3 regions of the Terrabacter ginsenosidimutans genome follow, and region 1 is predicted to be linked to each of the others. Evidence: riboswitches for the same ligand, from Rfam matches in the RefSeq annotation. Region 1 holds a riboswitch; each other region holds the start of a gene.

The links. Region 1 has a riboswitch for S-adenosylmethionine ahead of ABD831_RS18930 (bifunctional o-acetylhomoserine/o-acetylserine sulfhydrylase). Riboswitches for the same ligand answer to the same signal wherever they lie in the genome.
Region 2: linked by a shared signal. The riboswitch ahead of ABD831_RS08590 (aminotransferase class V-fold PLP-dependent enzyme) and the one ahead of ABD831_RS18930 (bifunctional o-acetylhomoserine/o-acetylserine sulfhydrylase) in region 1 are both predicted to bind S-adenosylmethionine.
Region 3: linked by a shared signal. The riboswitch ahead of ABD831_RS21140 (hypothetical protein) and the one ahead of ABD831_RS18930 (bifunctional o-acetylhomoserine/o-acetylserine sulfhydrylase) in region 1 are both predicted to bind S-adenosylmethionine.

The regions. Positions count from the first base shown of each region.
Region 1 covers NZ_BAABDC010000008.1:71,831-76,390, reverse strand. The annotation lists gene ABD831_RS18940 (Na+/H+ antiporter) at 1-350, shown strand, start outside; gene ABD831_RS18935 (LD-carboxypeptidase) at 366-1,424, opposite strand; gene ABD831_RS18930 (bifunctional o-acetylhomoserine/o-acetylserine sulfhydrylase) at 1,456-2,772, opposite strand; SAM riboswitch class IV at 2,860-2,979, opposite strand; gene ABD831_RS18925 (acyl-CoA dehydrogenase family protein) at 3,144-4,307, shown strand; gene ABD831_RS18920 (hypothetical protein) at 4,414-4,560, shown strand, end outside.
Region 2 covers NZ_BAABDC010000002.1:557,575-562,134, reverse strand. The annotation lists gene ABD831_RS08595 (MFS transporter) at 1-856, shown strand, start outside; SAM riboswitch class IV at 963-1,088, shown strand; gene ABD831_RS08590 (aminotransferase class V-fold PLP-dependent enzyme) at 1,125-2,582, shown strand; gene ABD831_RS08585 (endonuclease/exonuclease/phosphatase family protein) at 2,635-3,576, opposite strand; gene ABD831_RS08580 (RNase J family beta-CASP ribonuclease) at 3,725-4,560, opposite strand, start outside.
Region 3 covers NZ_BAABDC010000013.1:27,982-32,541, forward strand. The annotation lists gene ABD831_RS21125 (hypothetical protein) at 1-851, opposite strand, end outside; gene ABD831_RS21130 (hypothetical protein) at 926-1,372, opposite strand; gene ABD831_RS21135 (cyclic-phosphate processing receiver domain-containing protein) at 1,561-1,971, opposite strand; gene ABD831_RS21140 (hypothetical protein) at 1,968-2,513, opposite strand; SAM riboswitch class IV at 2,550-2,664, opposite strand; gene ABD831_RS21145 (DUF3293 domain-containing protein) at 2,752-3,741, opposite strand; gene ABD831_RS21150 (hypothetical protein) at 3,845-4,560, opposite strand, start outside.

The DNA.
Region 1 (4,560 bases):
CCCTCGACCTCGAGGAGACCATGCTCGACCGGATCGATGACCAGGAGAGTCGCCTGGCAGAGAGTGAGATGTTGCCCGTGGACACGATCGAGGCTCCCTGCGAGCACCTCCGCGACACCGACTCCTGTGCGGCTGCCCGCACCCCCGAGGGGTGCGAGGAGTGCCTGCGCGACGGCACGACCTGGGTGCACCTGCGCCTGTGCCTCCAGTGCGGTCACGTCGGCTGCTGCGACTCCTCCGAGATGAAGCACGCCACCGCCCACTTCCACGAGACGCAGCACCCGGTCATGCGCTCGATCGAGCCGGGAGAGGCATGGCGCTGGTGCTTCGTCGACGAGGTCGTCGGGTGACCGAGGCGGGCGGCGTCAGTCCAGTCGCTGGCTGACGGTGTGCGTGTCGCCGTCGTGGACGACCGCCGTCGTCGCGCCCTGGACCAGGGCGAGGAAGGGCTGCACGTGCCCGCACTCGACGTCGGCGAGGATCGGCACCCCGAGCATGCCGAGGGCGTCGACGACGGCTGCGTGCTGGGTGAAGCCGTCCGGCTCGGGGGCCCGGGTGCGTGACACGAGGATCCCGGTCGCGGCGTCGAACCAGCCGCGCAGGCGCATGGCGTGCAGGGCGCGGCAGATGTCGTAGGACTTCCATTCGGCGATGTCGAGCAGGACGACGAGGCCCTCCGGGGCATGCTGCGCCGCAAAGGCATTCGTGTCCGCGTACCTCCCGCCCGCGAGGAAGCTGAGCGTCTCCACGCAGCCGCCGATGAGCCGACCGGAGAAGGTGGCCGGCTCGTCCTTGCCGCCGGGGTCGATACGGGTCCACGAGCCGCGTCCCTCGAGCGTCATCTCGGAGACCGTCGGGTTGCCGGCGTAGTCGTCCCAGCCGCCGGTGCGGTGCCGGCCGGGGGAGTGCTGCCGGAGCTCGTCACCCTTGGCGGCGCCCGCCACGTCGACCCAGTGGAGTATGCCGTCCGGCACGGCGTACGGGGTGTCCATGAGGTTCTGCCCGTGGATCGTCGCGATGCCCGTGGTGAGGGTGAGCGGTGTCAGCCACGTCGAGGTGTCGGAGAAGCCGATGCACCACGTCGGCTCGGCCGCGGCCACCGCGTCGAGGTCGAGCAGGTCGAGCAGGTCGATGGCCGTCTCGCCGCCCCACGGCGGAACGACCGCCCGGATGCTCGGGTCGAGGAGCATCGCCATCAGCTCGGCAGCGCGCGCTCCGCGGGGGCCGCTCACGTGGGAGGGCGCGTGGTTGAGCTCGCCCACGACGACCTCGAACCCGCGGTCGCGGAGGCAGCGCACGGCATACGAGAACCGGCCCCAGAGGGCGTCGGAGACGCCGGAGCTCGGGGAGGTGACGCCGATCCGGTCACCGGGACGGAGCGGGGCGGGGTAGCGGATCGGCATGGCTGCCATGGTGCCAGCCATGCCGCTCCGCTTCAGCCCGGTTTCCCGTCGGTCACCCCTTGGCGGCGGCGAAACCCTGCTCGAGGTCGGCGAGGATGTCGTCGATGTGCTCGATGCCGACGGAGAGCCGCACGAGTCCCGGGGTGACGCCGGCAGCGACGCGGTCCTCCTCGGGTCCCTGCGAGTGCGTCGTCGAGGCCGGGTGGATCACGAGCGAGCGCACGTCACCGATGTTGGCGACGTGGCTGTGCAGGGTGAGGGCCTCGACGAACTTCTTGCCTGCGTCGAGGCCGCCCACGATCTCGAAGGAGAGCACGGCGCCGGCGCCGCGTGGGGCGTACTTCTGCGCCGTGGCGTGCGACGGGCTCTCGGGCAGGGACGCCCAGACGACCCGCTCCACCTGCTCGTGGCCCTGGAGGAAGGCGGCCACCTTGGCGGCGTTGTCGAGGTGTCGCTCGATGCGCAGCGACAGCGTCTCGAGTCCCTGGGCGATGAGGAAGGCGTTGAAGGGTGACGCCGACGGCCCGAGGTCGCGCAGGAGCTGGACGCGCGCCTTGAGGATGTAGGACAGGTTGGCTCCCAGGGGGCTGCCCACGCCGAGGTCGCGCGCGAAGACGAGCCCGTGGTAGCTCTCCTCGGGCGTGTTGTAGTTCGGGAACTTCTCCGGGTCCCGGGCGTAGTCGAAGTTGCCCGAGTCGACGATGACGCCGGCGATGGACGTGCCGTGACCGCCGAGGTACTTCGTCGCCGAGTGCACGACGACGTCGGCGCCCCACTCGATGGGCCGGATGACGTACGGCGTCGCGATCGTGTTGTCGACGACGAGGGGGACGCCGTGCTCGTGGGCGAGGGCGGCGACCGCCTCGATGTCGAGGACCTCGGCCTTGGGGTTGGCGATGGTCTCGCCGAAGAACGCCTTGGTGTTCGGGCGCACGGCTGCACGCCAGGACTCGATCGACGTCGGGTCCTCGACGAAGCTGACCTCGATGCCGAGCTTGGGGAAGGTGAACTTCAGCAGGTTGACGGTGCCGCCGTAGAGGCTCGGCGAGGCCACGACGTGGTCGCCCGCCTCGGCGATGTTGAGCAGGGCGAGCGTCGTCGCCGACTGTCCCGAGGCGACGAGGAGGGCACCCACGCCACCCTCGAGCGCTGCGACGCGCTGCTCGACGACATCCGTCGTCGGGTTCATGAGGCGGGTGTAGATGTTGCCGAACTCCTTGAGCCCGAACAGGTTGGCTGCGTGGTCGGTGTCGTCGAAGACGTAGCTCGTCGTCTGGTAGATCGGCAGCGCGCGGGCTCCCGTGGCGCTGTCGGCGCTCTGTCCGGCGTGGATCTGCTTGGTCTCGAAGGACCAGCTGGGCTCGGTCATCGGTCTGCTCTTCCTGGGTCGTGTCGATGACCGGGGTCCTCCTGGTGACGGACCCGCTGCACCGACGGGTCGGTGCGGGAGAGGTGCTCTCCGCGCTTGCCCTCGCGCCGGGAGGCGTCGACGGGCCAGGTCTTCACCCGGGGCACCCCACCGCGGTTGGAGGGTTGCCGGCCAGCGAGCCGGGGCTTGTCGCTGGCGCTCATGACCTACCGGCGAGTGTACGTATGCGTGTCCATCCTTCGGGAGCCGCTGTCCTCATCGTGGACGTCGGCGAGGGCCACCGCGGAGCTCCCGGCGTCGCCGTGGTGACCCTCGTGGCGTCGATCACTAGGACGTCCTACTAAACCGAACTGGCGAGTAGGATCGCGCTCGTGAGCACGAATGCCGACTTCGACCTGTTCCGGACCAGCGAGGACCACGAGGCCCTGCGGGAGGCCGTCCGCGCGGTGGCCGAGGACAAGATCGCCCCGTATGCCGCCGCCGTCGACGCGGAGGCGCGCTACCCGCAGGAGGCGCACGACGCCCTCGTCGCCTCCGACTTCTTCGCACCGCACGTGCCCGAGGAGTACGACGGCGTCGGTGCCGACGCCCTCGCGACGTGCATCGTCATCGAGGAGGTGGCCCGGGTCGACGCGTCCGCGTCGCTCATCCCCGCCGTCAACAAGCTCGGCTCGCTCCCGCTGATCCTCGACGGCAGCGACGAGGTCAAGGCCCGCTACCTCCCGCCGCTCGCCAAGGGCGAGACGACCTTCTCGTACGGTCTGTCCGAGCGCGAGGCCGGCTCCGACACCGCCTCGATGAGGTGCCGGGCCCGCCAGGACGGCGACGGCTGGGTGCTCTCCGGGCAGAAGTCGTGGATCACCAACGCCGGCGTCTCCGAGTACTACACGGTCCTCGCGGTCACCGACCCCGACGGTCCCCGAGGCGCCAACGTGACGGCCTTCGTCGTCGAGAAGTCAGACCAGGGCTTCACCTTCGGCGAGAAGGAGCGCAAGCTCGGCATCAAGGGCAGCCCCACCCGTGAGCTGCACTTCGACAACGTCCGCATCCCCGGTGACCGTGTCGTCGGCCAGGTGGGGGACGGTCTGAAGATCGCCCTGCGCACGCTCGACCACACCCGGGTCACCATCGGCGCCCAGGCCGTCGGGATCGCGCAGGGTGCCCTCGACCAGGCTGTCGCCTACGTCAAGGAGCGCAAGCAGTTCGGCCAGCGCATCGCCGACTTCCAGGGCATCCAGTTCATGCTCGCCGACATGGCGATGGAGCTCGAGGCCGCGCGTCAGATGGTCTACGTCGCAGCCGCCAAGTCCGAGCGCGGCGACAAGGACCTCACGTTCTTCGGTGCGGCCGCAAAGTGCTACGCCTCGGACGTCGCGATGAAGGTGACCACCGACGCCGTGCAGCTGCTCGGGGGAGCCGGCTACACGAGCGACTTCCCGCTCGAGCGGATGATGCGCGACGCCAAGATCACCCAGATCTACGAGGGCACCAACCAGGTCCAGCGCCTCGTCATGGCCCGCCAGCTCCTGAGGTAGTCGTCCAACCGACGTTCTCCCAGGTCAGCGCCCGTGTCCGGCCGTCGCGGGGCCCGCCCTCGTCGACACTGGAGGCATGATGCAGGGACGCGGTAGGCGGCTCGCGGTGGCAGCAGTAGCCGCCGCGGTCGCCGCCACGGTCGGCCTCGCAGCGTGCACGAACACCGACGCCGCCGACCAGAAGGTCGTCGACCGCCTTTTTGCGCTCGACGTCCTGACCGTTCCTCGGGGCGGCTCCGAACTGTCCCGGACG
Region 2 (4,560 bases), on a different contig from region 1:
CGGCCCACTCCGCACCGTCCTGCCGGGACTCGACCCGGAGGGCATCTTCCTGGCGATCTACGTCGACGGGGCGACCTTCCTCATCAGCGCCGCCATCGTCTGGCGGCTCACCTTCCCCGCTCGAGAAGCGAGCGAGACGCTCGCCGGCCAGTCGATCCTCCGAACGGTCACCGACGGCCTGCGCATCGTCAAGGAGAGACCCTTCGTGCGAGGGCTCATCGCCGGGATGCTGGGGGCCTTTGCCGGGGGCGGGCTCGTGATCGGTCTCGCGACGCGCTTCGTCAAGGACATGGGCGCAGGCGCTCCGGGCTACGGGATGCTCTTCGTCGCCGTCTTCACCGGCATGGCGACCGGGATCGTCGGTGGACCCCGCGCGCTCGCCGGTCTCTCCCGGCCGCGGATCTTCGGCGCCGCGCTGACGAGCGCCGGGGTGCTCCTGCTCGTGCTCGCCGTCGTGCCCGTGCTGCTCGTCGCCCTGCCGCTCGCGACGGTGCTCGGCGCCGTCATCGGCGTGGCCTGGGTGGTGGGCTACACGCTGCTCGGACTCACGGTCGAGGACGAGGTGCGTGGCCGCACCTTCGCCCTCGTCCAGTCGCTCGACGGCGTCGTGCTCGTGGCCGTGCTCGCCCTCGCCCCCCTCCTCGCGGCGGCCTTCGACGCGATGCTCTCGCTCCCCCGCACCGTCAGCCTGGGGACCGTCCACCTCACCTACACCGGCGCGATGGCGGCCTACCTCATCGCCGGACTCGGGATGTGCGCCGCGGGCCTCGCCGCGTGGCGGACGATGAACGACAAGCCGGGGCTCACGGTCGTGGCCGAGTACCGGGACGTCCGGCGGCGACGCCGTGCTGGCTGAGAGCGCCGAGACCGCATACCCGTGGGACCGGACCGCGTCTCAGATCGCGACACCGCGGGCCCGACCGGTGGACATCAGGCGACGGCCGCCCCTATGGTCCTAGCCAGGTCATGAGTGCCAGTGACAAGCCCCGGCTCGCTGGTCAGCAACCCTCCTCCGCGGTGGGGTGCTCCGGGTGACGACCAGGCCGCCCTCGGTCCGAACGCGTCATCGAGGTCGGCAAGCGCGGACCCGCACCGGGTGGGTCCCCTGACCCAGGAGCACTGGCATGTCGGTCCTTCCCTCGACCCGTCCCACCACCCGTCCCTCGTCGCACCCCTCGACGCACCCCTCGACGCGGGGCGCCACGCAGGCAGCCGCCTCACTCTGTGGGAGCTCGCCCGCGCCGGCCGTGCGCGCCCGGGCCCTGCACGTCGTGCCCGAGGCGCGGACGCTGCCCACCGTCGTCGGCGCGGGTCTGCGCGTGCCGACGCTCCGCGGCGAGACGGCATACGCCAACCTCGACCACGCTGCGTCGACACCCGCGCTCGAGACGGTCAAGGCGGCGGTCGACCGTGCGCTCGAGACGTACTCCTCGGTGCACCGCGGCGCCGGCTTCGCCTCCCGCCTGACGAGCGCGTGGTACGAGCAGGCCCGCGAGGAGGTCGCCGCGTTCGTCGGGGCGCGTGAGGACGACTCGGTCATCTTCACGCGTACGACGACGGACTCGTGGTCCCTGCTGAGCAAGGCGCTGCCGAGCCGCACCACGGTCTTCGTCTTCGACACCGAGCACCACTCGACCCTGCTGCCGTGGGGCCGCTTCCGCACCGTGCGCCTCCCCGTCCCGCAGACCGTCGAGGACGCCCACGCACTGCTCGAGGAGGCCCTCGCGGACCACCCGTCGCGGCACCGCCTCGTCGTGGTCGCGGCCGCGTCCAACGTCACCGGAGAGGTCTGGCCCGTCGAGCGATTCGCCGCCCTCGCACACGAGCACGGCGCCCGGCTCGCCGTCGACGCCGCCCAGCTGTCCGCGCACCGCACCATCGACCTCGCGGGCTGGGACGCCGACTACGTCGCGTTCTCGGGCCACAAGACGTATGCCCCCTACGGCGCGGGTGTGCTCGCCGGACGCTCGGACTGGCTCGATGCCGGCAGCCCGTACCTCCTCGGCGGAGGCGCGACCCGGTCGGTGACCGAGGACGGCACGACGTGGGCCACCGGCCCCGCCCGTCACGAGGGCGGCAGCCCCAACGTCGTCGGTGCCATCGCCCTGGCCGCCGCCTGCTCGACGATCGCACGCCACCGTGAGGCGATCGAGGAGCACGAGACGCGCCTGCTCGAGCGGCTGCGCGCCGGGCTCGACGAGGTGTCCGGCGTCGAGGTGCTCTCGATCTTCGGCGACGACAGTGACCGTGTCGGCGTCGTGGCGTTCACCGTCGAGGGCTGGGACTCCTCGCTCGTGTCGCAGGTGCTGTCCGTCGAGCACGGCATCGGCGTCCGCGACGGCAAGTTCTGCGCGCACCTGCTCGTCGACGAGCTGCTCGAGGACCCGTGGGGCGAGCGCGCGGCCACCGCCGTCCGGGCGAGCATCGGTCTCGGCAGCACCCTCGAGGGCGTCGAGCGCCTCGTCGCCGCCGTCGCGCGCCTCGTCGAGCACGGCACCGATGCGAGGTGGACCCTCACCGGGGCCGGCTGGGCCATCGAGGGCACCGACCCCCGCGACATCGAGGTCGAGCGCCCCTGGTGACTCGGGGCCTGACTCCGGGCCTGACTCCGGGACGCGCCCGGCCGCCCACGGCTCAGCGGGTGGGCAGGTGGTAGCTCGCCCACACGGCCGCGTGGTCGGCCCGGTTGTACGCCACCTGTCCGGCGTCCACGACCGTCAGGCCCCGGCTCAGCAGGTGGTCGAGCTGGACGAAGGCGGGCAACCGGTTGCCTGCGAACGGCCACGTGCGCACCCAGCCCTGACCGTCGGTGCGCTGGGCGTCGTCGAGCCCATCGGCGAGGTCGCGGAAGCCCGGGTGCCCGAAGCCCGCGTTGAAGTCGCCCGCCATGACGAGCAGCTCGTCGCCGTCGAGCTGCTGCTTCCACGACTGGAGGGCTCGCAGCCCGGCACGCCACTCGACGGTGTCGCCCTGCAGGGGTGCGGTGGGGTGCGCGACCTTGAGGCGGACCGTGCCCTCCGGCGCCGTGACGTCGAGCTCGGGCTGGACGCTCCGGGTGCCCTCGACGGTGGGGTCGGTGCCGGGACTGCGCACCGAGAGCGGGAATCGCGAGAGCACCATCGTCCCGGTGTAGGTGCCGGAGCGGGCGACCCCCTCGCGCTGGTTGAAGTAGTCGGCAGCGCCCTCGGCGTCGAGCCGTCGCAGGATCGCAGGCGTCGCCTCGGTGAGCACGAGCACGTCGACGGAGTGGAAGCGGACGGCGTCCATGAGCTGCGCCGCGTTGGCGGACCCGATCCAGACGTTCGCCGACATGACGGTCAGGTCGCGGTCGGCCTTGGGCGAGGACGTCGCCCGGAACGCCGGCGCCGCCACTGCCACGGCCACGGCGAGCACGGCGACGACCGGGACGAGCATCCACCACCGACGCAGGACGAGGGTCGCGACAGCGAGCAGCCCGAGGCCGACGACGACGAACGGGCCCGCGGTCTGCAGCACGACGACGAGGTAGGCCGTCGAGTCGTACCAGCGAAGCGCTCCGACCGCGCCCAGGCCGAGGAGGACGACGCCGATGGCCACGTCGACCCAACGTCGGGGACGCCGCCCCCACGGCCGGCGCTCAGCCGAGAGTGGTCTCGGCGCAGCGCCCGCGTCCCCCGTCCGGTGCGTCGGGTCGCCCATGACCACCGGGTGCTCGGTCCCCCCGTCGACCTCGTGAACCGTCACCTCAGGCCTGCAGCACGACCGGGATGATCATCGGACGGCGACGGATCTTGCCACCGACCCACGAGCCGACGGCGCGACGGATGACCTGCTGGAGCTGCTGGTCGTCGAGCACACCCTTGGCGACGGCCTCCTCGATGGCGCGCTCGACCTTGGGGATGACCTGCTGGAAGATCTCCGCGTCCTCGACGAAGCCGCGGGCCGTGATCTCCGGGCCGCTCGCGATCTTGCCGGTGGCCGCGTCGAGCACGACGACACAGGTGATGAAGCCCTCGTCGCGCAGGATGCGGCGGTCCTTGAGCAGGGCCTCGTCGGCGCCGCCGACGCTGCTGCCGTCGACGTAGACGTAGCCGCACTCGACCACACCGGTCACCTGGGCGACCCCCTCGACGAGATCGACGACGACGCCGTCCTCGGCGAGCACGACCTGGTCCTCGTGGACGCCGGAGGCGATGGCGAGCTGGGCGTTGGCATACATGTGCCGCCACTCGCCGTGGACGGGCAGGACGTTGCGCGGCTTGACGATGTTGTAGCAGTAGAGCAGCTCGCCGGCGCTCGCGTGGCCGGAGACGTGGACCTTGGCGTTGCCCTTGTGGACCACGTTGGCCCCGAGCCGCATCAGGCCGTTGATGATGCGGTAGACGGCGTTCTCGTTGCCGGGGATGAGGCTGCTCGCGAGGAGCACGGTGTCCCCCGGGCCGACGTCGATGCGGTGCTCGCGGTTGGCCATGCGCGACAGGGCAGCCATCGGCTCACCCTGCGACCCGGTGCAGATGAGGACGAGCTCGTCGTCGCGCAGGCTGTCGATCTTCTTGATGTCGATGAGGATGCCGTCGGGCA
Region 3 (4,560 bases), on a different contig from region 1:
GATGGATCGGTCCGAACCGTCAACTCGATCGTCTCTCCGTAACCGCTCGTCAAGGCACCTAGTTGAACTTCCCAGTCCCGCCGTCGTTCGGCGCTCAGAATGCCGGCCGGGTCCAGCGGTTCCAATGCAATGGCGGCTGCGCCGAATACCCCAGGGCACGAGTACTCGACGTGGTCCATCCACTGTCGTAGAAGTTGAGCCGTCCCGGAGGGTTCCGGCTGGAATGTGAAGCCGCGCATGCTCTCGCCAGCATTGTCGCCGCGAGGCGTCGTGACCGCATGCTGGGCACCGCTGCGGTGGAGCACCCAGCCGCCCGCCCCAGGGCCCATACCGGCCTCGCTTCCCCAGTGGAATTCGGCCATAAGGTCCCCGAGGACCTCCTCCTCGTTGCTCAGGAAGGCCACGGCCTGATCACCGCACGGCGCGAAGTGAACTCTGTACCCGTTGACGAGCGCGCACCGCCGGAGATTGTCTCCTTCATAGTCGAAGACGTCGTCCTCGGAAAGGAACCTTTCCACGTCGAAAGGCCAGTCGATGATGTCGGGGTCACCGCCATCACCGTCCACGGCAAGACAGTCGACCAGCATCAACGGATCGGGCGTCCCGTAAAGAGTCATCTCGTCCTCGAGCAGGGTCAGCCACTCCGAACCGGGCTGGCATGCCTCACGGACGGAGTCCACCTCCTGCTCCGAGGCGACCAACCACTCCTCGTCGACGCTGTCCCAGCGCCTCAACAGCGACTCACCCGATCCAGACAGCAACCACAAGGTGCGCGTTCCATCCGCACGTCGGCGATCCGCCCAAGTGTCATCCGGGGAAGCTGCGAGAAACCCCTCGGGAAGAGTGGTCACTCGTTTGTCCCCCCACCTGCTGCTTGAACTCATGACGTCACGCGGTTCATCAGCGCGAGGTGTGTCGGCAGGCATCAACTTTCGTCCCACACCTGCACGAGCAGCCATTCATTAGGGGCACAGGCGGCCGCCGCCGAAGCGTCGACCTCGGGGCCTCTTCCTACCCAGTGCGGGTCGATGATGTCGCCTACGTCAAAGTGCCAGGTCGCGTTCGCGTGCGGGGGCGCTTCAAGCTGTGGAATCACATCCGCTGCGAGGGCGTAGTAAATGCTGGGATACCCGTTCACCGCGGTCATGATCGCTCGATTGGCGTCTACCAGCGCATGCAGCCAATCGGTACCGCCTACGCCTGCTTGCCAGAGCGCGAGTCGCTCTGCGGCTGTCGTCACCTCGGGAAGGGCTTGCGCCTCGTCGATGGTCAGCCGTCCATGCACGGAGTCTCCAGAATCCGGGCCTCCCGCTGACAGTCGCGGATCAAGCCTCAACACGGAGATGTTCCAACCCAGCATGATCAGATTCAACCGCACGAGCAGCGTGTTTAGGCGTAGCTTCGCTGCGCGCCCCGACAGGGACGTCAATCCCAGTGCATGTATGACTCGCACTGTGTTCCAAGGCGACAATGCAAAACGAGGCAGCCGAACAGGATCCCTCCTGTTTCGTCTAGGCGACGGTCGCTCGACAGGCTTCGCCAGGGCGCCCGCGGGCACCCTTAAGTGTGTGCGGTCCGCGGGTATTCGTGGGGGAGGGGCCGCCGGTCTAGGTTGCGAGTCCAGATTCCGGCACTGAACTCGCGGCGCGCTGGGTACCCTGCGAGGCGGAGGCGTGTCGTGATCTGGAAGCCCTCGAGGGTGCGGGCGCTGTGCACGAGGATCTGGCGGATGCGAGCGGGGTGCCCAGCCGCGGCTAGTCCGATGAGGTGTTCCACAATGGGTTCGCTGTTCTCGTCGAAGAGGTCGTAGTCCAGCCACAGCTCGTCGATCCATTGTCCTGCAAGCTCATTGAGCAGGTAGATCCCGTGGTCGGGGGTGCGGGCCATCAGGCATGGGCGCCCGTCGCGGAAGAGGCGAGTGTCATCGATCAGCACGACCATGCCAGTCGCAGCGTCTGGTCGCTCGGTCATGCCTTCTTACTCCGGCACGGGTGCTCGGCTGCGGCGGAAGCATCTGGTTCTACCCCGTCGACTTGGGCGGGCACGGGTTCACCGATCCATTGGCAGTCCAGACAGACGAAGGCCTGCTTGCTGAAGTACTTCCAGATGCGCACCCTGCCGATCCGGCAACCGTGCGCTCGCCTTCTCGCCTCCACGGACATGGTTGGTTTGGCGACCGGCACCATGCCAAGTTCGGGAAAGGTCGAGCGGTTCCTGTAGTACGCCCTTCCGACGAGGTGGCTCGCGAGTTGGTCGAGCTCCACCTCGACCGGATCGGGCTGGGACTCGCGTTCCTTCTCGGCGCGCAGGGCCTCAGCTTGCTGCTCGTCGGCGGTTGGTGGGCGGGCGCACCAGGCGCTTGCGGGCAGATCCCGTAGATTCTGGCTGTCGGAGTCGGCCGCAGGTGCAGGTACGGTGCTGGCCCAGGCGCGCGCGGCTTCGGCGGCGACCGCGGCCTCCAGGATCGCAGGGGGAGTGGCGACTTCGGACCGCACGGGTGGGGCATTTGACATGGTGTCCCTCTCGGTTCCTTGGGTCCCAAGAACCGGAACCCGCGCTTACCGACTGGCGGACGCTAGTCGGTCAGGTCTTCCTCGGTGGGCACCGGCGCGGGACCGGTTGCCGAGCGACTACTCCGAGGCGTTCACGTCGCTTCTCTGAACCTGTTCACCAGAGTGCCACGCCAGGGGACTGCGAGGCGGCTCAAACGCGCAAAGAGGACATTGATTTGAGCCGGCGGCGCGCTTTCGGTTATGGCTCCGGGTGACGTGATGCGACCGCGGCGTAGAACAGGGCGGATTCGCCAAGACGCTCGGCCACGTCCCGAGCGCCGGCGGCGTCGCCCTGTTCAACCGCATGGCAGAGATGACTCCACAGGTCCAAGAGGTGCCGAGGTATGCCCTCCGTCTCCAAGGCTCTGGTGCGCGGCGCGATCGAGTCGGCCAGCGCTCGGCCGGCTTCCGGTACCCAGAGGTCTGGGTCGAAGCCACCAGACGCCGCCGCCTCAAGGATTGGCGCCAGCGCGTACCGGGCGCGGGCGGCTTCTTCGTCCTCCAAGGGAGGTAGGCGAGTCCGGCGGCGGCGGGCGGCCTCACGTCCGGCGCGGGCGTCCGCGAGTCGCCAGTACTCCTGGGTGAAGGCCAGCGACAGCTGCTCGAGTCTCTCCGCTTCGTCGGGGTCCTTAGTGTCGTCGATCACACGCTGCGCGGCCGCGTACGCGCGGGCCACCTGGACGTAGGGACTGTCCAACCCGAACCTTCGGTAGGCCTCGTCCACTCGCCGGGCAGTCTCGGGGGCGTCCAGGATCTGCCAGCCGGCGCGTGTCGTCGCGTCTGTGGTGCAGGAGGTGACGGTCAAGCCGTTGTCGGTCCAGACGAAGATGGCGTCCTGGCCGAAGTCACGCCCGATGCCACAAGCTACCTCCACGTCCATGCCTAGGATCGCGACGCTCTCCTCGACGTGGGCCCAGTTCTGGTCGCCGCCGGCCGCCGGGTGGTACTCCGTTCCCTCCCGGTCTAGTCGTTCCAACAGTTGACGGTGGGCCCGTGCATTTTCCGTCGTCGTGACCTCGGTACCGCCCGGGTTGTGGGCCGTGATCACCACGATGGCGCCGCCGGAGGCAGCGGGAGGGAATGTCCCGCTAGTTCTATCCGGCTGGTCCGGGCCCACGACGACCAACCCGTCCGGCAGATGTAGCCGCACAACGGCCGCCTCGTAGCTGGCCCAAGGGTCTTCGGACATGCGTCGGTCCTGCTTTCTTCGTAGCGGCGGGTACTCGAGACCGGCCGTGGTGCGGCTGGTCCCTGACCTGACGTAAACGTCTTCCTGATATCCCGCCGACCTGTTACTCCATGTCAAAGGGTGCAAGTGAGCCGTGCTCAAGTTGGAAGTTGATGGCGCCCTCCCACGCGCTCGGCAAGGAAAACAGCGTGCCGTAGACGTGGTCGAGGTCGGTGACTGCCTTGAACCAGTCTTCGAACGGGTCCATGCCAGCCGGGCCGGCCTCGCTATGCGGGGTGGGGTGGGTGCCGTTTAGCCTGTCCCAAGCGCGGCCGGCATAGCGGTTGTACTCCGCGGCTGAGGCGGCCAGATCCTCCTCGACCGATTCGGCATGCTGTGACAGGGCCCGTCGCAGGCCGTCAACCACCGCTTCACCGATACCGTCGCGGGCTTGGACGAGTAGGAACTCGGGCATCGACCCGAGCTCATCGCCGAGTTGGGAGCCGATGAGATCACGGACGTCGTCTTCGGTGCGAACTCGGCCCAGTTCCTTGTACTCGGGCAGGAACGGGTGGCGCATCAGATGCAGGACGGCGAACTCTCCGTCGCTGCCCGGTACCTCAACAAGGTTCAGAGATACAACCGTCGGGCCTATGGGGTTGAAGATCCCGTAGAGACACAGTTCGGCGAACGTTCGGGCGGTGAGCCATCGGCGGTCAGCCCGATCCGGTGTCGGGCTGGGCACGCCCATCATTGCCTCCATGGCGGGCTGCTCAAAGACGGCGAGGAGGTCGGCGGCGACGTCCGGGAGCACGGCATCGTCGAGCGTCTCGGTGCGCG